DNA from 4 places in the Massilia sp. TWP1-3-3 genome. Region 2 is predicted to be linked to each of the others. Evidence: predicted binding sites of a transcription regulator. Region 2 holds the regulator's gene; each other region holds the start of a gene.
The links. The regulator sigma-54, encoded in region 2, starts transcription at its own class of promoters, with help from an activator protein. The targets are predictions, from matches to a motif close to TGGCANGNAANCTGCTTT.
Positions count from the first base shown of each region.

Region 1: ACP7D4_RS14555 (CmpA/NrtA family ABC transporter substrate-binding protein) is a predicted target of sigma-54. The motif match lies at 2,052-2,069, and genes of this name have one in related genera.
Region 3: glnA (type I glutamate--ammonia ligase) is a predicted target of sigma-54. The motif match lies at 2,587-2,604, and genes of this name have one in related genera.
Region 4: ACP7D4_RS20130 (PEP-CTERM sorting domain-containing protein) is a predicted target of sigma-54. The motif match lies at 2,861-2,878, and genes of this name have one in related genera.

Region 1 is NZ_JAFCWX010000012.1:131,279-136,632, forward strand. Features, by position in the region: gene ybaK (Cys-tRNA(Pro) deacylase) at 35-526, shown strand; gene plsY (glycerol-3-phosphate 1-O-acyltransferase PlsY) at 592-1,230, shown strand; gene ACP7D4_RS14550 (DsbA family oxidoreductase) at 1,263-1,943, shown strand; gene ACP7D4_RS14555 (CmpA/NrtA family ABC transporter substrate-binding protein) at 2,139-3,377, shown strand; gene ntrB (nitrate ABC transporter permease) at 3,395-4,315, shown strand; gene ACP7D4_RS14565 (ABC transporter ATP-binding protein) at 4,317-5,120, shown strand; gene ACP7D4_RS14570 (hypothetical protein) at 5,281-5,354, opposite strand, start outside.
Region 2 is NZ_JAFCWX010000001.1:196,918-202,271, reverse strand. Features, by position in the region: gene lptA (lipopolysaccharide transport periplasmic protein LptA) at 1-496, shown strand, start outside; gene lptB (LPS export ABC transporter ATP-binding protein) at 493-1,251, shown strand; gene ACP7D4_RS00925 (RNA polymerase factor sigma-54) at 1,265-2,749, shown strand; gene hpf (ribosome hibernation-promoting factor, HPF/YfiA family) at 2,820-3,173, shown strand; gene ACP7D4_RS00915 (enoyl-CoA hydratase/isomerase family protein) at 3,267-4,355, shown strand; gene ACP7D4_RS00910 (SMI1/KNR4 family protein) at 4,719-5,354, opposite strand, start outside.
Region 3 is NZ_JAFCWX010000004.1:79,596-84,949, reverse strand. Features, by position in the region: gene ACP7D4_RS05000 (transglycosylase domain-containing protein) at 1-288, shown strand, start outside; gene ACP7D4_RS04995 (TAXI family TRAP transporter solute-binding subunit) at 474-1,793, shown strand; gene ACP7D4_RS04990 (rhodanese-like domain-containing protein) at 1,893-2,351, opposite strand; gene glnA (type I glutamate--ammonia ligase) at 2,666-4,081, shown strand; gene ACP7D4_RS04980 (DUF4124 domain-containing protein) at 4,273-4,788, shown strand; gene glnL (nitrogen regulation protein NR(II)) at 4,785-5,354, shown strand, end outside.
Region 4 is NZ_JAFCWX010000023.1:76,849-82,202, reverse strand. Features, by position in the region: gene ACP7D4_RS20135 (Orn/Lys/Arg decarboxylase N-terminal domain-containing protein) at 1-2,170, shown strand, start outside; gene ACP7D4_RS20130 (PEP-CTERM sorting domain-containing protein) at 2,233-2,802, opposite strand; gene dcd (dCTP deaminase) at 3,010-3,576, opposite strand; gene ACP7D4_RS20120 (alpha/beta fold hydrolase) at 3,643-4,443, opposite strand; gene ACP7D4_RS20115 (alpha/beta hydrolase) at 4,559-5,074, shown strand; gene ACP7D4_RS20110 (papain-like cysteine protease family protein) at 5,261-5,354, opposite strand, start outside.

The DNA of each region.
Region 1 (5,354 bases), on a different contig from region 2:
AAGAACTCCTCATTGAGTCTTTAGCGTATCACGCATGGCAAAGAAAGAGCATATTTCCGAAACACAGGCCACGCAGTTCCTGCGCAAACAGGGCGTGGCGTTCAGCGAACACCCTTATGCCTACGAGGAAAAGGGCGGCACCAAGGTGTCCGCGCGCGAACTGGGCGTGCCCGAACACGACGTCATCAAGACGCTGGTGATGCAGGACGAAGCCGCGCGTCCGTTGATCGTGCTGATGCATGGCGACTGCAAGGTGTCGACCAAGAACCTGGCGCGCGCTATCGGCTGCAAGTCGGTCGAGCCGTGCAAGCCGGAAGTGGCCCAGCGCCATTCCGGCTACCAGGTAGGGGGCACGTCGCCGTTTGGCACGCGCAAGGTGCTGCCGGTGTATGTCGAGGAAAGCATCCTGGCTTTGCCGACCATCTACATCAACGGCGGACGGCGCGGCTACCTGGTGGGGATTGCGCCCCAGGTGCTGGTCGCGCAACTGGGCGCCAGGGCGGTCAACTGCGCGCTGGCCGAGTGATGGTGTATATTCTCGTCCCGGCGCCCGGAGAACCGGGCATTCCAATCACGTAGCAGAGAGAGCGCATGTACACTGTCCTTTTCACCATCGTCGCCTACCTGATCGGCTCCATTTCGTTTGCCGTGGTGATGAGCCATGCCTTTGGCCTGTCCGACCCGCGCACCTATGGTTCCAAGAACCCGGGCGCCACCAATGTGCTGCGCAGCGGTAACAAGAAGGCGGCCATCGCTACCCTGATCGGCGACGCGGCCAAGGGTTGGTTCGCGGTCTGGCTGGCCGAGCGCCTGGCCGACCAGTTCGGCGTGGGCGAGTTGGGCATTGCGCTGGTGGCGCTGGCGGTGTTCCTGGGGCACTTGTATCCCATCTTCTTTCGCTTTGTCGGCGGCAAGGGTGTCGCCACCGCGCTGGGCGTGCTGCTTGGCCTGAACCCATGGCTGGGCCTGGCCACGCTGATCACCTGGCTGGTGATTGCCTATGCCTTCCGCTATTCGTCGCTGGCGGCGCTGGTGGCGGCGCTGTTCGCGCCGTTTTACTTCGGCCTGCTGTTCGGTATCGACCAACTTGAAAAGCTGCTGGCCGTCATCATCATGAGCGCCCTGCTGCTGTTTCGCCATCGCAGCAACATCGCCAACCTGTTGGCAGGCAAGGAAAGCAAGTTGGGCAGCAAGGCTGCCAGCGCCAAACCAGTGGCGAAAAAACACTAGGCAGGCGACGGGTTTCGGCTGCAGGCTCTAAAATGGGCCATCCATCCTTGATAGGCGCCGCCGTGACCCAACTCAGAATCGACTTTGTATCCGACATTTCCTGCCCGTGGTGCGTGATCGGGCTTAAATCGCTCGAACAGGCGCTGGCCAACGTGGCCGACGTTGCCAGTGCCGACCTGCACTTCCATCCCTTTGAACTGAACCCGCAGATGGCGCCGGAAGGCGAAGACATCGGCGAGCATCTTGCGCGCAAGTATGGGGCGACCGAAGAGCAGAGCGCCAAGACGCGCGCGATGATCCGCGAGCGCGGCGCCGAACTGGGCTTTGAATTCGCCATGGACAAGCGCAGCCGCATCTATAACACCTTTGATGCGCATCGCCTGCTGCATTGGGCCGAGCTGCAAGGCCGCCAGCGCGAGCTGAAAATGGCGCTGTTCGAAGCCTATTTTACCCATGGCGACAATCCCGGTTCGCATGAAGTGCTCACGCGCGTGGCGCAAGAAGTGGGGCTCGATGCGACCGAGGCAGCCGAAGTGCTGGCCACCGGTGCGTATGAGGAAGAAGTGCGCGAGCAGGAAGAATTTTTCCAGCGGCAAGGGATCAGCGCTGTGCCGGCCATCATCATCAATCAGAAACATTTGATCTCGGGCGGGCAGCCGCCAGAGGTGTTCGAAAAGGCCCTGCGCCAGATTGCGGCGCAAAGCGCCGAATAAGGTCAAGCACCCGGTGCCCTTTTGGTGCAGTGCACACAAAAGGTGCCGCGTGTCGCCATCTTGAAGACCGTAGCGCCATTTTTTCATCCATTTCCCCTCCTTGCCTGCTGGCACGGCCCTTGCTGAGTAGTTCACAACGGCGGACGCGTTTGCGCCCGCTTCCGACAGTGACTACTGCTAGCGAACGAGGGAAGAATGCAAATCGACGACTCCACCAATGTGATCCGCCGCAGCCTCATCAAGGCCGGCGCCGCCGCATCGCTGACCGGCCTGGCCAGCGGCGGCGTGTTTGCCGCCGGCTCGGACAAGCCGGAAAAGGAAGAAGTCAAAATCGGCTTCATTCCGCTGACCGACTGCGCGTCGGTCGTCATGGCCTCGGTACTGGGCTTTGACAAAAAATACGGCATCAAGATCGTGCTGTCGAAAGAATCATCGTGGGCCAGCGTGCGCGACAAGCTCGTCAATGGCGAGCTCGACGCCGCCCATGTACTGTATGGCTTGATCTACGGCGTGCAGATGGGCATTGGCGGGGCCAAGAAGGACATGGCCATCCTGATGAACCTGAACCATAACGGCCAGGCCATCACCCTGTCGAAAAAAGTGGCCGACAAGGGCGGCGTGGACGGCGCCTCGCTGGCCAGGCTGATGCAGACGGACAAGCGCGAGTATTCCTTCGCCCAGACTTTTCCAACCGGCACCCACGCCATGTGGCTGTACTACTGGCTGGCCAGCTACGGCATCAACCCGATGAAGGACGCCAAGGTCATCACCGTGCCGCCGCCGCAAATGGTGGCCAACATGCGCGTCGGTAACATGGACGGTTTTTGCGTGGGCGAACCGTGGAACCACCGCGCCATTGTCGATGGTGTGGGCATTACTGCGGCCACCACCCAAGACATCTGGAAAGACCACCCCGAAAAAACGCTGGGCACCACGCTCGACTGGGCCACGCAGCACCCGAATACGGCGCGCGCGCTGATCGCCGCCGTGCTCGACGCCAGCAAGTGGATCGATGCGGGTCTGGTCAACAAGACCAAGATGGCTGAGACCATTGCCGCCAAGTCTTACGTGAACACCACGGTGGACGTCATCAACCAACGCATTTTAGGCCGTTACCAGAACGGGCTCGGGCGCACCTGGGACGATCCGAACTACATGAAGTTCTACAACGATGGCTTGGTCAACTATCCCTTCGTGTCCGACGGCATGTGGTTCATGACCCAGCACAAGCGCTGGGGCTTGCTCAAGGGCGAAGTGGACTACCTGGGCACGGCGAGCAAGGTCAACCAGACCAAGCTGTACGCGGAAGGCGCCGCCTTGGCCAAGGTGGCCGTGCCCAAGTCGCCGATGCGTTCGGTGAAGATGATCGACGGCACCGTTTGGGACGGCAAGAATCCCAAAGCCTACGCCGACGCCTTCAAGATCAAAGCCTGAAAGACAAGGAGAGCGCAATGAGTGCAGTGCTGGAGAGTGACATGAGCTTGCCGGTGGGTACGCCGGTGAATACGCCAATGCAAGAAACCGTGCTCGAACGCCCGGCGCGCAGCAAGCGCCTGGCCGCCAAGGGCGTCAAGCTTTCCAACGGAAACTCGCGCGGGCGCGCCCTTGCGGTGGCCGTGATGCCGCCGCTGCTGGGCCTGGGCATCCTGTTGCTGCTGTGGGAAATTCTATCGGTGAGCAATACCAGTTTTCCATCTCCGAAAGTCACCTTCCTGGAAGCGGTCAAGATGTTTTCCGATCCGTTCTACAGCAACGGGCCGAACGACCAGGGCATTGGCTGGAACATTCTGGCCTCGCTGAAGCGCGTGGGCGTCGGCTTTGGCTTGGCGGCGCTGGTGGGCATTCCGCTCGGCTTCATGATCGGCCGCTTCACATTTTTGGCGGGCATGTTCAATCCGATTGTCAGCCTGCTCAAGCCAGTCTCGCCGCTGGCCTGGTTGCCGATTGGCTTGCTGGTGTTCAAGGCGGCCGATCCCGCCGCCATCTGGTCGATTTTCATTTGCTCGATCTGGCCGATGATCATCAACACGGCCGCCGGCGTGCAACGCGTGCCGCAAGACTACATGAACGTGGCGCGCGTGCTGCAACTGTCGGAATGGAAGATTTTCACCAAGATCTTGCTGCCATCGGTGCTGCCCTACATGCTGACCGGCGTGCGCCTGGCGATCGGCACGGCCTGGCTGGTGATCGTCGCGGCCGAGATGCTGACCGGCGGCGTAGGAATCGGCTTTTGGGTGTGGGATGAGTGGAACAACCTGAACGTGGCGCATATCGTGATTGCCATCGTGGTGATCGGCGTGGTCGGCCTGATCCTGGAGCAGGCGCTCGTTGCGCTCGCAAAAACTTTCACCTATGAAGAAGCGGGAACCTGACATGAGCAAAAAATTCATCGAAGTGCAGAACGCGGAAATGGTGTTCGACACGCGCAAGGGCAGTTTTCACGCGCTCACCAGGGTCAATCTGGCGGTGGAGCAGGGCGAGTTCATCACGCTGATCGGCCACTCCGGCTGCGGCAAGTCCACACTGCTCAACTTGCTGGCAGGTTTGACGACGGCGACCGAAGGCGCGCTGATCTGCGCCGGGCGCGAAATTGCGGGCCCCTCGCCCGAGCGCGCGGTAGTGTTCCAGAACCATTCCCTGCTGCCATGGCTGACCTGTTTCGAGAACGTCTACCTGGCCGTCGAAAAAGTGTTCGCTGCCAAGGAATCCACGGCGCAATTGCGCGAGCGAACAGCGGCGGCGCTGGCGCTGGTCGGCTTGACGGCGGCCAGCGCCAAGCGCCCGAATGAAATCTCGGGCGGCATGAAGCAACGCGTGGGCATTGCGCGTGCCTTGTCGATGGAGCCGAAAGTGTTGCTGATGGACGAGCCCTTCGGCGCGCTCGACGCGCTCACGCGTGCTCACTTGCAAGATGAGTTGATGGCCATTGTCGCCAAGACCGGTTCGACGGTCGTGATGGTGACGCATGATGTGGATGAAGCGGTGCTGCTGTCAGACCGGATCGTAATGATGACCAATGGCCCTGCGGCCACGATCGGCGACATCGTCCAGGTCAGACTGGCCCGCCCGCGCGACCGGGTGGCGTTGGCGCATGACGTGCTGTACGTGGAATACCGCACGCGCGTGCTGGAGTTTTTGTATCACCGGCAAGCCAGGCCGCACAAAGATGCGGCCTAGCGTGGCGCGCGAGGCTGGTCTGTACGGGCACGCGTGGAGTCGGCGAGCCTCGTTAGCCCAAAAGGATTTTTACTCAAGCGCACGATAAGATGGCCTATATCGATATCGTCCAAGGACCGTCCCGCCTCTGACCAGTGACTCAGGGTTGGTCTGAAATACGTTACTGTGCTACAACAACGCCGGCACAGTTCAACGCTAGCGTCGCCAAGCTAAAAACGCCAGGGATGATCTGAA
Region 2 (5,354 bases):
GGACGAAGTCGCCCAGGTCACCATCGTTACCGGCAACATCGTCGTCACTAAGGGCACGCTGGTGCTGCGCGCTGAAAAAGCGGTGATCAAGACCAGTCCCGAAGAAGACATGCAGGTGACGCTCACGGGCGTGCCCGGCAAGATGGCGACGTTTCGCCAAAAGCGCGACGGCGGCCCCGAGCTGTGGGTCGAAGGCAATGCGCAGCGCATCGAATACGACGAGCGCAGCGGCGTCGTCAAGCTGTTCGGCAGCGCGCATATCCGCCAGATCGAGGGCAGCACCATGACCGACGAAATCAAGAGCGAATTCATTTCGTACGACAGCATGCGCGAGGTATTCACCGCCCGTAACGACGCCAGCGGCGCGAGCAAGCCGGGCGAGGGCCGCGGCCAGCTGATCATCGCGCCGCGCAAGCCGCGCGCCGCGCCGGCGCCAACCGCGCCAACTGCGCCAACGGGGCCGACTGGCACGCCAGCTCCGACGGGCATGCCATGATCGAACCGAAAGCTTGTGGCAGCACGCTGATCGTGCGCGGCCTGCAGAAAAGCTACGGCAAAAAACTGGTCGTGCGCGACGTATCGCTGCAGGTTGAATGCGGCGAGGTAGTCGGCCTGCTGGGGCCCAACGGCGCCGGCAAGACCACCTCGTTCTACATGATCGTGGGCCTGGTGCCGTCGGATGCCGGCTCGATCGACATCAGCGGCGTGGATATCTCCAGCCTGCCGATTCACCGGCGCGCCGCGCTCGGCCTGTCGTACCTGCCGCAGGAAGCGTCGGTGTTTCGGCGCCTGACGGTCGAAGAAAACATCCTCGCCGTGCTGGAACTGCAAAAGGTCAACGGCAAGCGCCTGAGCAAACCAGAACTCAAGGAGCGGCTCGACACGCTGCTGCATGACCTGCAGATCGAAAAGCTGCGCGAGAACCCGGCCATGTCGCTGTCGGGCGGCGAGCGGCGGCGCGTGGAAATCGCGCGTGCGCTGGCCACCAATCCGCGCTTTGTGCTGCTCGACGAACCGTTCGCCGGGGTCGATCCGATCGCCGTGATCGAGATCCAGCGCATCGTGCGGTTCCTGAAGGAGCGCGACATCGGCGTTTTGATCACCGACCACAATGTGCGCGAAACGCTCGGCATTTGCGACCGTGCCTACATCATCAACCAGGGTGCGGTGCTGGCCTCTGGCCGTCCGGACGACATCATCGCAGACGAATCGGTACGCCGCGTTTATCTGGGTGAGCACTTCCGGATGTAAGCAGGTCAAACCGATGAAACAATCCCTGCAACTACGCACCTCGCAGCACCTTGCGCTCACGCCGCAGCTGCAGCAGTCGATCCGCCTGCTGCAGTTGTCCACGCTCGAACTGCACCAGGAACTCGAACAGCTCCTGACCGACAATCCGCTGCTCGAACGGCTTGACGATCCGCTCGACCATTCGGTGCGCCTGCTGGCCGACGGCGCCATCGGCAGCAGCGCCACGCCGGCCGAGGCGCCGCCCGAACCGGGCGCGCAGGATGCACCGGCGCCGGCCGAAGGCCAAAGCGCCGATGCACCCGAGGGGGAAGCTGCCAGCAACAACGACAACAACAACGACAACGACGGCGAGTGGGGTGACCTGGGCCGCGCCAAGAGCAGCGACGACGAAGATTCGCGCCCGCAGCTCGAGGGCAGCGCGACCACCCTGCGCGAGCATCTGATGGAACAGATGCGCGTGCTGGTGCTCGAAGTGCGCGACCGCGCGCTGGTCGAACTGATCGTCGACGCGCTCGACGACAACGGCTACCTGACCGAGACGCTGGAAGAAATCCATGCGCGCATGCCCGAAGAACTCGAGATCGATTTCGATGAATTCAAGACCGCGCTGTCGCTGCTGCAAAGTTTTGATCCGGTCGGCGTGGGCGCGCGCAATGCGTCCGAGTGCCTGGCGCTGCAGATTCGCGCCATGCGCGGCGTGCCGCTGGTGACGCGCCGCATGGCGCTGGCCATCGTCGAAAAGCACCTGACCTGGTTCGCCCAGCGTGAATTCAACAAGCTGAAAAAAGCGCTCGACTGCGACGACGAAGACTTGCGCGAGGCGCAGACCATCATCCGCCGCTGCAATCCGCACCCGGGCGCCGTGTTCGCCTCCGATGTGTCGGACTTCGTGGTCCCGGACGTGATTGTGCGCAAGGCCAAGGGCGGCTGGTCGGTCTCGCTCAACAACGACGTGATGCCGCGCCTGCGCGTGAACAATATGTACGCGAGCCTGCTCAAGCAGGGCAAGGGCGAAGGCCAGATGGGCGCCCAGTTGCAGGAAGCGAAGTGGCTGATCAAAAACATGCGCCAGCGCTTCGACACCATCTTGCGTGTCTCCGAGGCTATTGTTGAGCGCCAGCGCAATTTCTTCAGCCATGGCGCGGTAGCCATGCGTCCCCTTGTGCTGCGCGAAATAGCTGATACACTTGGTCTACACGAGAGTACTATTTCTCGTGTAACAACTCAGAAATTCATGCTGACCCCGCATGGCATGTTTGAGTTGAAATACTTTTTCGGTAGCCATGTCGCCACCGAAGCGGGGGGAGAAGCATCTTCCACGGCGATTCGTGCACTCATCGTGCAATTGACAGGAGCAGAAGACCCTAAAAATCCATTATCCGATAGTAAGATTGCGGACATGCTGGGGGAACAGGGTATGGTCATCGCTCGCCGCACCGTTGCCAAGTACCGCGAAGCGCTCAAAATCCCGCCCGTCAGCCTCAGGAAGTGTCTGTAATCGGCATTTTTATGCCGTTCCTCTGCGCGCCGCGCACGAACGGAAAGTGACACCATTATTAGGAGTGTGTATGAATCTCACAATTAGCGGACATCATCTCGAAGTGACCCCAGCCATCCGTGAATACGTACAAACCAAGCTCGAGCGCGTCAAGCGCCATTTCGATCACGTGATTGATATTGCCGTGATCCTCACCGTGGATAACCTGACTGAAAAAGAAAAACGACAAAAGGCTGAAATCAACCTTCGCCTGTCGGGCAAGACCGTGTATGTAGAAAGCCTGTCGCATGACCTGTACGCCGCTATCGACACCCTGATCGACAAGCTCGACCGTCAAGTCATGAAGTACAAGGACAAGGTCCAGGACCATAATCACCAGGCCATCAAGCACCTGCCTGAAGAAGAACTCCCTGAAGCCATCTAAGGCCCGGGATTCTTGACACGAGGGCGCCTGCGGCGCCCTTTTTGCATCTGCGGAGGCTAAAATATGGGTCTATCCATTTATTGTCAGCCTTCCATGAGCGAATACGTCCAGACCCGCGTTGCCAACCGTACCGGCATCATCACCCTCGACCGTCCCAAAGCGCTTAATTCGCTGTCGCTGCAGATGGTGCGCGACTTGACGGCGGTGCTGCAGGCCTGGCGCGCGGATGACGCCGTCGATGCGGTCGTGCTTGGCAGCAGCAGCCCCAAGGCGCTGTGCGCCGGCGGCGACATCCGTTTTTTCCATGAGGTGGGCGGCAAGAGCCCGATGGGCGGCAGTGCCTTGCTGGAAGACTTTTTTACCGAAGAATACGCGCTCAATCACCTGATCCATTTCTATCCCAAGCCCTACGTGGCGCTGATGGACGGCGTGGTCATGGGCGGCGGGATGGGCATTGCGCAGGGCGGGCCCGACTGCCGTATCCGCATCGTCACCGAGAAGACCAAGATGGCGATGCCGGAAGTAAACATCGGCTTGTTTCCGGACGTGGGCGGCAGCTACTTTTTGTCGCGCGCGCCTGGCCAGCTGGGCAACTACCTGGGCCTGACCGGACTGACGGTCGGCGCGGCCGACGCCCTGTACGCGGGGTTGGCCGACGTGTTCGTGCCGCAAGAGCAGATGGCCGCGCTGGCCGCACGCATCGACAGCACGCCCGGGGCCGAGCTGCGCGCCATGATCGCAGATTTTGCCGCGCCGTATGCGGGGTTCGCCGGCGCCAGTGAACTGGAAGCGCAGCGCAGCCGGATCGACCACCATTTCAGTGCGCCAAGCGTGGCGGCCATCATGCAATCGCTGGCGGGGGACAGCGACGTCTTTGCGCAAAGAGCCCATGCGGCCATGGCCCAGCGCTCGCCGCTGATGATGTGCGTGACGCGCGAACTGCTGCGCCGCGGTGCCGGGCTCGACGTTTCCAGCTGCCTGCGCATGGAGCGCACCTTGGTGCGCCACAATTTTGAGCATGGCGAAGTGCTGGAGGGCGTGCGCGCGCTGGTCATCGACAAGGATAATGCGCCGCAATGGAATCCGCGCACGCTGGACGAAGTGAGTGGTGAGATGGTCGAACGCTTTTTTACGCCGGTGTGGCCGGCTGGCGCGCACCCGCTGCGGCATTTGCAAGGGTGATGCTGTAAAGACACGGCAATGTCGGCGTTTTCCACGCAATTTCGCCGCTAGGGTTGAACCTGAATCAGCTCGCTAAGGAACCAAAGTGGTCAAACCTGACGGGGGTAGTGGGGCCGCTGACGGGCCTCCGAAAGTTTCGCAACTTTTTTATAAAGGGCCGCTACCGTCGCCCTATTCCGGATGCACGTTGGCCCGTTTCGTTCGCCAAAACGCTACCGGTCAGACACCGGCAAGTGATCATTTCATTGCTTTGCCCACTGAGGACGCACGTTTTTCTGCTGGGTCGTGTACGGTTCGCCAGGCGCCGGCGAGAGTATCCGGAGTTCAACTTGCGCTCATTTCGACATTCATGAGTACCACCGCCTAATTCCAAATGCGCCACCAAGGTTGGTCCCGGGCGCCCGTTGGTTTACTCGAATCCGGCGAGTCACCCCCAGTTGCAGTCCGTCGGCGGAACTCGTTCAGCCTGTTTTCATACCATGGGAACTGCGTAGCTCCGTGATAGATCCGCTGCCCTTTTGACCCAAACAGTCCTACTGGCTTTTGAGCGTCGATGACACTCGCGACAAGATCGCGTCCGTCATGCCGTTTATGGGATTTCGAAAGTTCCAGCACAATCGCCTCGGCGGACAAACCCTCGTCAATCAGTCGCCTTACCTCCTGAAAGGCTGCAAGTTCATCATCGAGCCAATTTTCGTAAAACGCGAGAAGCGAAGTGGCAGTCTCGGTGAAGCCGTCCTCATCCAAATCTCGAAACACGATCGCGTTCGCCTTCGGTCCCGACGAAATGACATAAGTTCGATGTCCGCAGCCTTGCTCACCGATGAATATGTATTTAGCATCCTCTGTCTGCAGCGAATTGACGGGCACGGTTCCGTAATATGGCCCCACGCCGCCATCTCCGACCTCGCGATAGAAGCCTGCGAGTTCACTTGGAAGTGCGCAGCCAAGACGTGCTTCCGCAGCGGCGATCTCCCCTTCACTCAATGGGGCTGCCGC
Region 3 (5,354 bases), on a different contig from region 2:
ATCATCGCCGTGGGCGGCAAGACCGGTACCGGCGACCAGCGCTTTGAAGTCTATGGCGCCGGCGGGCGGCTGATCGAATCGCGCTTCGTGAACCGTTCGGCGACCTTTGTCTTTAATATCGGCGAGCGTTTTTTCGGCAGCATGACGGCCTATGTGCACGGCCCCCAGGCCGGCAAGTACGACTTCACCAGCGCCTTGCCGGTGCAGTTGCTCACGGCGCTGGCGCCTTCGCTGATGCCGCTGATCGAGCCGCCGGTGGAGAGCGGCGCCAAGGAATGCATCCGCTGACCTGACATGTTGTAGGGCGCAAAAGCGCAAGCGCATTGCGCCAAAGGCGAGTGTCAACGCGACGCACGCCTCTGGCGCAATGCGCTTTTGCTTTTGCGTCCTGCTTTTGCACCCTGCTCATGAGCACTTGCATGTTTCGACAAATGTTGGCATTGTCCAGTCCCATGAAACCACTGCAACGCGCCATGTCAAAAATTCGCAAGTTCACCCAGTTCTCGTTTCGGGACCTGGTGGCGGCGGCCGGTCCCACCGTGCTGGTCATCGCGGGCCTGTGCCTGCTGGCCTACTTCCTGGTCGACCCGACGCCGCCGCGCAGCGTCACGCTCGCTACCGGCCAGGAAAACAGCGCCTACGAGGAGCTGGGCAAAAAATACGCGGTCCTGCTGGCCAAGCAGGGCATCAAGGTCACGCTGGTGCGCACACTGGGCTCGCAGGAAAACCTGCAGCGCTTGGATGACGGCAAGGTCGATATCGCCTTTGTGCAAAGCGGCTCGACCGACCAGCGCGCCGCCTCCAAGACGGGCCTGGTGTCGCTTGGCAGCCTGTTCACCGAGCCGGTGTGGCTGTTTTTGCGCGAGCCGACCAAGGTCACCCAGATCAACGAGCTAAAGGGCTTGAAAATCAATGTCGGGCCCGAAGGCACGGGCGTGCCCAAGCTGTTTCGCCAGGTGCTGGAATTGAACGGCGTCGCTCCCACCGACTTGACCCTGGGAGCACTTGAAAACACGCCCGGCACGGTGGAGCTGCTCGAAGGGCGCATCGACGGCCTGGTGTTTTCGTCCGGACCGGACGCGCTGATGGTGCAGATGCTGCTGCAAACGCCGGGGATAAAATTGTTCGACTTTGCCCAGGCCGAGGCTTACACGCGGCGCTTGCCGTTCATGTCGCACGTGGTGCTGCCGCGCGGGATCGTGGACGTGGGGCGCGACTTGCCGTCCCAGGATTACCACTTGATCGCGCCCACCGCCACGCTGGTCGCACGCCACGACTTGCATCCGGCGCTGATCGATTTGTTCGTGCAGGCGGCCAGCCAGATCCACGGCGGCACCGGCTGGTTCCAGCAGCAGGGGCAGTTTCCGTCGGAGCGCTATACCGAAATTCCCGTCTCGCGCGAAGCGGCCAAGTTTTACAAGGATGGCCCGCCGCTGCTGCAGCGTTACATGACGTTCTGGCTGGCCAATTTCTTCGACCGCATGTGGGTGGTCGTGGTGGCGCTCGCCGCGCTGCTGCTGCCGCTGTCGAAAATCGTGCCGCCGCTGTACGTGTGGCGTATCCGCTCGCGCGTATATCGCTGGTACGGGCAGTTGCGCACGGTGGAGCAGGAGCTCGAGGCGGGGCAGGGCAAGGAAGAGGTGTGCGCGGGATTGCTCAAGCGACTCGATGAGATTGAAGAGCTGGTGAACCAGATCTCGATTCCGCTGGCCTTTGCCGATGGCTTGTACGGACTGCGCAGCCATATCAATTTTGTTCGCAACCGGGTCAAGAGCGCGATGGCGCCAGCGTAGTCGCAAGCACAATGTAGGGCGGAAAAGCTCCGGGCTCTGAGTTCCCCTCGCATTCCGCCAATGCATGCGTTACGTTACCGCGTGCATTGGCGGAACTGCTCAGGCGCCCATCCACGGCAAACCGGCGTGGCACCATCCGCCCACGGTCTTGCGGTGCCCCTCGCCATCCTTGTCGCCTTCGAAGCCTTCCAGAATGTCATAGCTGTTGGCAAACCCGTGCTGCGTAGCCAGCGTGGCCGCATGGCGCGACCTGACCCCCGAACGGCACAAAAACAGCAGCACGTCGTCCTTGCGCGCCACCGCCTCCAGTTGCTGCACAAAATCGGGATTGGGCACGCCGCCCGGCCAGGTGCTCCACTGCACGGCGCGGTGCTGGTTCTCGGGCAGCATCACCCGTCCCACCCAGTCGCGCTCGGCATTGGTGCGCACGTCGACCAGCACCACGCGCGTGTCGGCTTGCACCAGCTCATAGGCCTCGTGCGGCGTGACCGCACCCGCGTACCCTGGGCCTGGCGCGCGCGCACGCGCGGCGGCTAAAAGTTGTTCAACGGTACTCATGGCGTTGCTCCAAAGTGAGGAAACAGGTTTAATATAAGCAACCCTGCACCAACAGGACGCATTTTCGCCATTGTTGTGCAGTGCGCCCAATTTCGGTGCAGATTTTTGATTTCGCACCAAACAAGTGCGTTGTTGATGGTGTGCAATGACGGTGTCAAAACGGGAACATGCAATTTTAAGATCAATTGCCAGCAGATTCAACGACGCAATGTGCAAAAGCCCCGCCGCATGTGACTGGCATGGTTTCTGCTATGATCCCCTTGAGTTTTGTCGCAGCTTCGACAAGCCCCTTATTTCAATCAGGAGAGTTACGCATGGCAATGACCGCCGCAGAAGTCTTGAAAATGGTAAAAGACAACGAAGTCAAATTCGTTGATTTCCGCTTCGCCGACACCCGTGGTAAAGAGCAGCACGTGACCGTGCCTGTTTCCCACTTCGACCTCGACAAGTTCGAGTCGGGCCATGCGTTCGACGGTTCGTCGATCGCCGGCTGGAAGGGTATCGAAGCGTCGGACATGATCCTGATGCCAGATCCGAACACGGCCAACATCGATCCGTTCATGGAAGAGACGACCCTGTTCATGCAGTGCGACGTCATCGAGCCTGCCGACGGCAAGGGCTACGACCGCGACCCGCGTTCGATCGCCAAGCGCGCCGAAGCGTACCTGAAGTCGACCGGCATCGGCGACACCGCCTTTTTCGGCCCTGAGCCTGAATTCTTCATTTTTGATTCCGTGCGCTGGAAGATCGACATGTCGGGTTGCTTCGTCAAGATCGACTCCGACGAGTCGTCGTGGGCGACCGACGCCAAGACCGAAGGCGGCAACAGCGGCCACCGTCCTACCGTCAAGGGCGGCTACTTCCCGGTCCCGCCGGTCGATTCGTTCCAGGACATGCGCTCGGAAATGTGCCTGATCCTCGAATCGCTGGGCATCCCGGTTGAAGTGCACCACCACGAAGTGGCAGGCGCCGGCCAGAATGAAATCGGCACCAAGTTCTCGACCCTGGTCGAGCGCGCCGACTGGACCCAGAACCTGAAGTATGTGGTTTGGAACGTGGCCCACAGCTACGGCAAGACCGCCACTTTCATGCCAAAACCTATCGTTGGCGATAACGGCTCGGGAATGCACGTGCACCAGTCGATCTGGAAAGACGGCAAGAACCTGTTCGCCGGCGACGGCTATGCCGGCCTGTCGGACGATGCGCTGTTCTACATCGGCGGCATCATCAAGCATGCCAAGGCATTGAACGCCATCACCAACCCGGGCACCAACTCGTACAAGCGCCTTGTGCCTGGCTACGAAGCACCGGTCAAGCTGGCGTACTCGGCTAAAAACCGTTCGGCCTCGATCCGCATTCCGCACGTTGCCAATCCAAAAGGGCGCCGCATTGAAACGCGTTTCCCCGATCCTCTGGCCAACGTCTACCTGTGTTTCTCCGCGCTGCTGATGGCTGGCCTGGACGGTATCGCCAACAAGATCCACCCGGGCGAAGCGGCATCCAAAGACCTGTACCATTTGCCGCCTGAAGAAGACGCGCTGATCCCGACGGTGTGCGCATCGCTCGAAGAAGCACTCGACGCGCTCAACAAGGATCGCGAATTCCTGACCCGCGGCGGCGTGTTCAGCGACAGCATGATCGATGCTTACATCGAACTGAAAATGCAGGACGTGCAGCGCATGCGCATGACCACCCACCCTGTCGAATTTGACATGTACTATTCGCTGTAAGTGCCATTGTCATTGCGCGCATTGTTAAGCTGTTAGCACCTGTAGTCGTGCCGACATCGAAAGTGTAAGCGCATTGTAATTGTGGTGAGAAAAACGCGAGGATCGCTACGGCTTTCCTCGCGTTTTGCATTGGATGTTGTATATTCGGTGAACTTAATTACTGTACGGACAAACGGAAAGCGATGGAGACGATGACGATCAAGCCACAGATCAGGATGCGCAAGCTGGCCGTCGCGCTGGCCCTGCTGTGCGGCGCGTTCGCGCAAGCGCCTGCCCAGGCCCAGAACGGCGTCTATCTTTGCACCAACGCCAGCGGCGGCAGGGAATTGACCGATAGCTACAGGCCCGGTTGCAAGACGCTGAACCTGCCCAATTCCATCCCCGCGCCGTCCAGAGCGCGCCAGTCGGGCGCGCCGCGCGCGCCGGCCGCGCCCGTGTCGACGCCCACCGATTTCCCGAAAGTGGACAACGCCCAGCAAAAGGCGCGCGACAATGACCGCCGCGAAATTTTGAACGACGAGCTGCGCGGTGAAGAAAAAAAGCTGGCCGAAGCGCGCAAGGAATTCAACGGCGGCGAGCCGGAGCGCCAGGGTAATGAGCGCAACTTTGCCAAGTACCAGGAGCGCGTGGAAATGATGCGTGACAGTATTAGCCGTACCGAGAAAAACATCGAGGCGCTGAAACGCGAAATCGCGAACATCAAATGACGGAGCGACAAGTGCAACCCGGGCAAAACGGGCAGCACGGACCATACAAGAACGGCGAGCTGGCGGGCCTCGATTTGCTGGCCTCGTCGGTGCTGCTGGTCGACGCCGACGGCATGATCACGTTTGCCAACGCGGCCGCTGAAAACTTGCTCGAAAGCTCGCTCAAGGCGCTCCAGCGTCAGCAGCTCAGTATGCTGTTCGTGAATGCCGACGAGCTGCTCAGCCTGTGCGCGCAAGCGCTCGCGCACAAATACGCCGACCTGCGCCAGGACCTCACGCTCGAGCGCAACGGGCGCGCGCCCTTGCATGTGCACAGCATCGTCAGCGCCGCCGGCGACGCCGGCATTGTGGTGGAGCTGCGCGAAAACGTGCAGCAATTAAAGCTCGATCGCGAGGAGCGCATCCTCGACCAGAGCCAGGTCAACAAGGAACTGGTGCGCAACCTCGCGCACGAAATCAAGAACCCGCTGGGTGGCATTCGCGGCGCCGCCCAGTTGCTCGAACTTGAGCTGCCGGCGCTGCACTTGACGGCGCTGCGCGAATACACCCAGGTCATCATCAAGGAA
Region 4 (5,354 bases), on a different contig from region 2:
CGATGCGATGGAAAAAGAAGGCATGGAAGTACTCGGGCTGACTAGCTACGGCGACCTGTCGCAGTTTGCGCAGCAGCAGTCGCGCGCGTCCGCCTTTGTGCTGTCGATCGACGATGAAGAGTTCGGCGAAGGATCGGTCGCCGAGACCGATTCAGCCCTCATTTCGATCCGCGCGTTCATCAAGGAGATCCGCCACAAGAATGCGGACATCCCGATCTACATCTACGGCGAAACGCGCACCTCGCGCCATATCCCGAACGACATCCTGCGCGAGCTGCACGGCTTCATCCACATGTTCGAGGACACGCCCGAATTCGTCGCGCGCCACATCATCCGCGAAGCGAAGTCTTACCTCGACGGCCTGGCGCCGCCGTTTTTCCGCGCGCTCGTTAACTACGCCAACGACGGCTCGTACTCGTGGCACTGCCCCGGCCACTCCGGCGGCGTAGCCTTCCTCAAGTCGCCGATCGGCCAGATGTTCCACCAGTTCTTTGGTGAGAACATGCTGCGCGCGGACGTGTGCAACGCGGTCGAGGAACTCGGCCAACTGCTCGACCATACCGGCCCCGTGGCCAAGTCGGAGCGCAATGCGGCGCGCATCTTCAACGCCGACCACTGCTATTTCGTCACCAACGGCACCTCGACCTCCAACAAGATGGTGTGGCACTCGACGGTCGCTCCCGGCGACATCGTCGTCGTGGACCGCAACTGCCACAAGTCGATCCTGCACTCGATCATCATGTGCGGCGCCATTCCCGTGTTCCTGATGCCGACCCGGAACCACCTGGGCATCATCGGCCCGATCCCGCTCGAGGAATTTACGCCCGAGTCGATCGCCCGCAAGATCGAAGCCAATCCGTTCGCGCGCGAAGCGGTCAACAAGAAGCCGCGCATTCTGACCATCACCCAGTCGACCTACGACGGCGTGGTCTACAACGTCGAGACGCTGCGCGAAATGTTGGACGGCAAGATCGACACCCTGCACTTCGATGAAGCATGGCTGCCGCACGCGACCTTCCACGACTTCTACAAGAACATGCACGCAATCGGCAAGGACCGTCCGCGCGCCAAGGAATCGATGATTTTCTCGACTCAATCGACCCACAAGCTGCTCGCGGGCCTGTCGCAGGCCTCGCAGGTGCTGGTGCGCGAATCGGAAACCGTCAAGCTCGACCGCGATGCCTTCAACGAGGCGTATCTGATGCACACCTCGACCTCGCCCCAGTATTCGATCATCGCCTCGTGCGACGTGGCCGCGGCCATGATGGAAGCGCCAGGCGGCACGGCGCTGGTCGAAGAGTCGATTTTCGAGGCGCTGGACTTCCGGCGCGCGATGAAAAAAGTCGACGCTGAATTTGGCGACGAGTGGTGGTTCAAGGTCTGGGGCCCGGACACCTTCAGCGAAGAAGGCATCGGCACCCAGGACGACTGGATGATTCGCGCCGAAGACACCTGGCACGGCTTTGGCAACCTCGCTCCCGGGTTCAACATGCTCGACCCGATCAAGGCCACGGTGGTCACGCCCGGCCTGTCGCTTGACGGCGTGTTCGGCAAGACCGGCATTCCCGCCTCGATCGTCACCAAGTACCTGGCCGAACACGGCGTGATCATCGAAAAGTGCGGGCTGTATTCGTTCTTCATCATGTTTACGATCGGGATTACCAAGGGCCGCTGGAACACGCTGGTCACGGCGCTGCAGCAGTTCAAGGACGACTACGACAAGAACCAGCCGATGTGGCGCATCCTGCCCGAATTTGCGGCCGCCAACCCGCGCTACGAAGCGATGGGCCTGCGCGACCTGTGCCAGCAGATCCACGATTTCTACCAGGCCTACGACGTGGCGCGCCTGACGACCGAGATGTATTTGTCGGACATGATCCCTGCGATGAAACCATCGGACGCATTCGCCAAGATGGCGCATCGCGAAATCGAACGCGTTGCGCTCGAAGACCTGGAAGGACGCATCACGGCAATCCTGTTGACGCCTTATCCGCCGGGCATTCCACTGCTCATTCCCGGCGAGCGGTTCAACAAGACCATCGTCGATTACCTGCGCTTTGCGCGCGACTTCAACGAGCGCTTCCCGGGCTTCGAAACGGACGTGCACGGCCTGGTCAAGCGCGAAGTCGATGGCAAGCGAGGTTACTTCGTCGATTGCGTCATGCAGTAGGCGACAGTTAAAAATAAGGCCCGGCGCTTGCAGCGACCGGGCCTTTTTTATTGCGGAGAAACTTAGGCGCGGCGGCGCGAACCAATCAGGTCCGCAAGTGCCAGGCCGAACAGCAGCGGCATTGCCGGTTCGGGAACGTCTGCCGGGGCCGTGGTCACCGTGTTGGTGAACGAGAAGCTCAGGTCGTTGTAGTCGAACGGCCCGCCCAACAGGTCTTCGAAGCTGACCAGGGTTGTACCAGGCATCCAGTTCTCTTGAACGCGCGCATGGAAATTGTTGTCGAGGTTGCGCGTGGCAGCGCCAGTGAAGTAGTCGTTGCCCGTATTGTTCACATGCAGGCGGAACAGCAGTTCAGACCCGGTAGCGAAAGAGCCCAGGTTGAAAATACTGCCGATCGGCGAGGCATGATTGTTGAATATCAGGACATCGTTACCGGCAATGCCGTCATCGGTGTACAGGTACAGGTCGTTACTGAATGACGCCGTGTTGCCCTGGTAAGTGGCGACAATATCGCCGGTGTTACCGGCCAGTACGACCAGTCCTTCCGTTCCGGATGCGGCGATCGGGAACGCAAATGCCGCGACGGACATCGCCAGCACGGCTGCTGCCAGGAATTTTTGTAATAGTTTCATGCAGTTTTCCCATATAGCGTTTTGACTACGCCGCTCAAGTAAGCGGCTTGCCAGGGGAAAAGCACAAGTTGTGCCAGTGCAAGTACACTGGCGGGATAATGTCTATAAATCAATTACTTAACGACAATGGCATGATATGTTGCATCGGGCGCCTGTAAGGATCGCCGACATGCCAAGCGGGTACATGGCCCCGCCCCGCCTTCCTGATCAAGCCTTCGGCAAGGTGACGCCGCTCTGTCCCTGGTACTTGCCGCCGCGGTCCTTGTACGAGGTCTCGCACACTTCATCGCTCTCGAAGAACAGCACCTGCGCGCAGCCTTCGCCCGCATAAATCTTGGCCGGCAATGGCGTGGTGTTTGAAAACTCCAGCGTCACGTAGCCTTCCCACTCCGGCTCGAACGGCGTCACGTTGACGATGATGCCGCAGCGCGCGTAGGTCGACTTGCCCAGGCAAATGGTCAGCACATTGCGCGGAATCCTGAAGTACTCCATGGTCCGCGCCAGCGCGAACGAGTTCGGTGGAATGATGCAGACATCGCTTTTGACGTCCACGAACGAGTTCGGATCGAAATTCTTCGGGTCGACAATGGTGCTGTTGATATTCGTGAAAATCTTGAACTCGTCGGCGCAGCGGATGTCGTAGCCATAAGACGAGGTGCCATACGAGATGATCTTGCGCCCATCCACTTCGCGCACCTGTTGCGGTTCGAACGGTTCGATCATGCCGGTGGCGAGCGCCGTGCGGCGGATCCATTTATCGCTTTTGATAGTCATCGCGGAGGCTTCTTCCAGATTGGTGGGTTAATTTCACGCGATTTTACGCGAAAAGCGCCCGCCAGACTATTTAGCCTGCTTGAGCAGCCGCCCGATCATCTCGCGCGTCAGGCGCGCCGCCTTCTCTGGCGACTCCATCGGGAACAGGTGCCCGCCCTCGATCGGGCTGAAATGCTCGCCCACCAGCGCGCGCGTGGCGCCCAGCCCGGCCTGGCGTAATTCTTCGGAGGCGACGCCGGCCACAAAGCCAATCGGCACCGGAAACTGCCCGCCCATCAGCGTGCCCAGGTGGTGCGGCAGCGCGCGGTAAATCGCAGTTTCGACTTCGCGCCGAAAGCGCAGTTGCACCCCTTCCGGATGCGGCTCGAGGCCATGTTCAAGGTAGTCGGCGAGCACCCCGGGCGCCCAGGCGGCGAACATGGGTTTGCTGTTGAAGTGCGCATGCGCGGCCTGCGCGTCGGGCCACACGTTGCGCCGCTTTTTCGACGACTTGGCCGGCGAAAACCGGTCGGCCCAGCGCTGGCCCTTGGCAAAGCGCAGCAGCATGGCGCGCCAGCCGGCCACCACGGGCGAATCGAGCATCACCACGCAGCGCACCAGGTCGGGCCGCTGCTTGGCTGCCATCATGCTGAGCATGCCGCCCAGCGAATGGCCGACCAGGATCACCGGCTCGGGATACGTTTCAAGACTGGCGACCAGATGCTCGACCAGCTTGGGCCAGCCGTCCGTGACCGGATAGCGCGGATCATGGCCGTACATGTCGATCGAACGGATATCGAACTCGTCGCGCAGGTAATCGAAAAACTGGCGGTAGCTGCCGGCCGGGTAGCTGTTGCCGTGCGAAAAGTGGATCAGGGGTTTGCTCATCGCCAAATTGTAAGGGGATTCGCGCCCCGCCGATCATGGTTTAGAGGAAACGCACTAGAGGCGCGCGAACCAATCGCGCCGGCGCTGTTCTTACCCTCATTTGTAGGAGGAAGCGATGCCCACCCAAGCGCATTTGTACGCGCGTCCCGGGCCGGTCACGGCACTGGCGCCGACCGGGATGCAAACGCTGCCTGTCGGCGGCAAGCGCGACAGTTATTTGTACGTGCCGTCGCGCTATCACCCGCTGTATCCGATGCCGCTGGTGGTGTTGCTGCACGGCGCAGGCGGCCACGCGCAGGACGGCCTCGACATCTTGCGTTCGCAGGCGGACCAGGCCGGCATGATGCTCGTCGCGCCAGCCTCCGACGCCGGCACCTGGGACATCATTGCGGCGCGCACTTACGGCTCGGACATCGGGCCGATGACGGCGCGCGGCGAGCCGAAGATTTATATTTCGCACGGCACCGAGGACGAGGTACTCCCCGTCAATCCCTGTGCCCGCAGTATCGTCAAGCAACTGGAACGGCTGGAATTTGATGTGACGTACGAAGAATTTGACGGCGGGCATACGATACCGGCGGAGGTGGCACAGTCGGCGGTCGCATGGTTTACCGCTCCTGACAAGCCGTGAGTAAAGAAATCCTTCGATCATCCGCGCGCGCGAGTGGTGAAGAGCCTCTGTAGGGCGGAAAAGGGCAAGGCTCGCATTCCGCCATGCGTCTCGACGGCGCTGGTCGGAAAAGGCGGCCGCGCAGGCGCCATCGACCTTTCCCGACCGGCGCCAACTCTGTTGCAAGACTGGCAACCCAGCCCACCATCAGGCGCCGATGGTGTCATCCATGTTCGCCAGCGGCCGCGCAGCTTCGCGCAGTGCGGCCAGCGCGTCTGGCAGCGCCACCACCTGATACGGC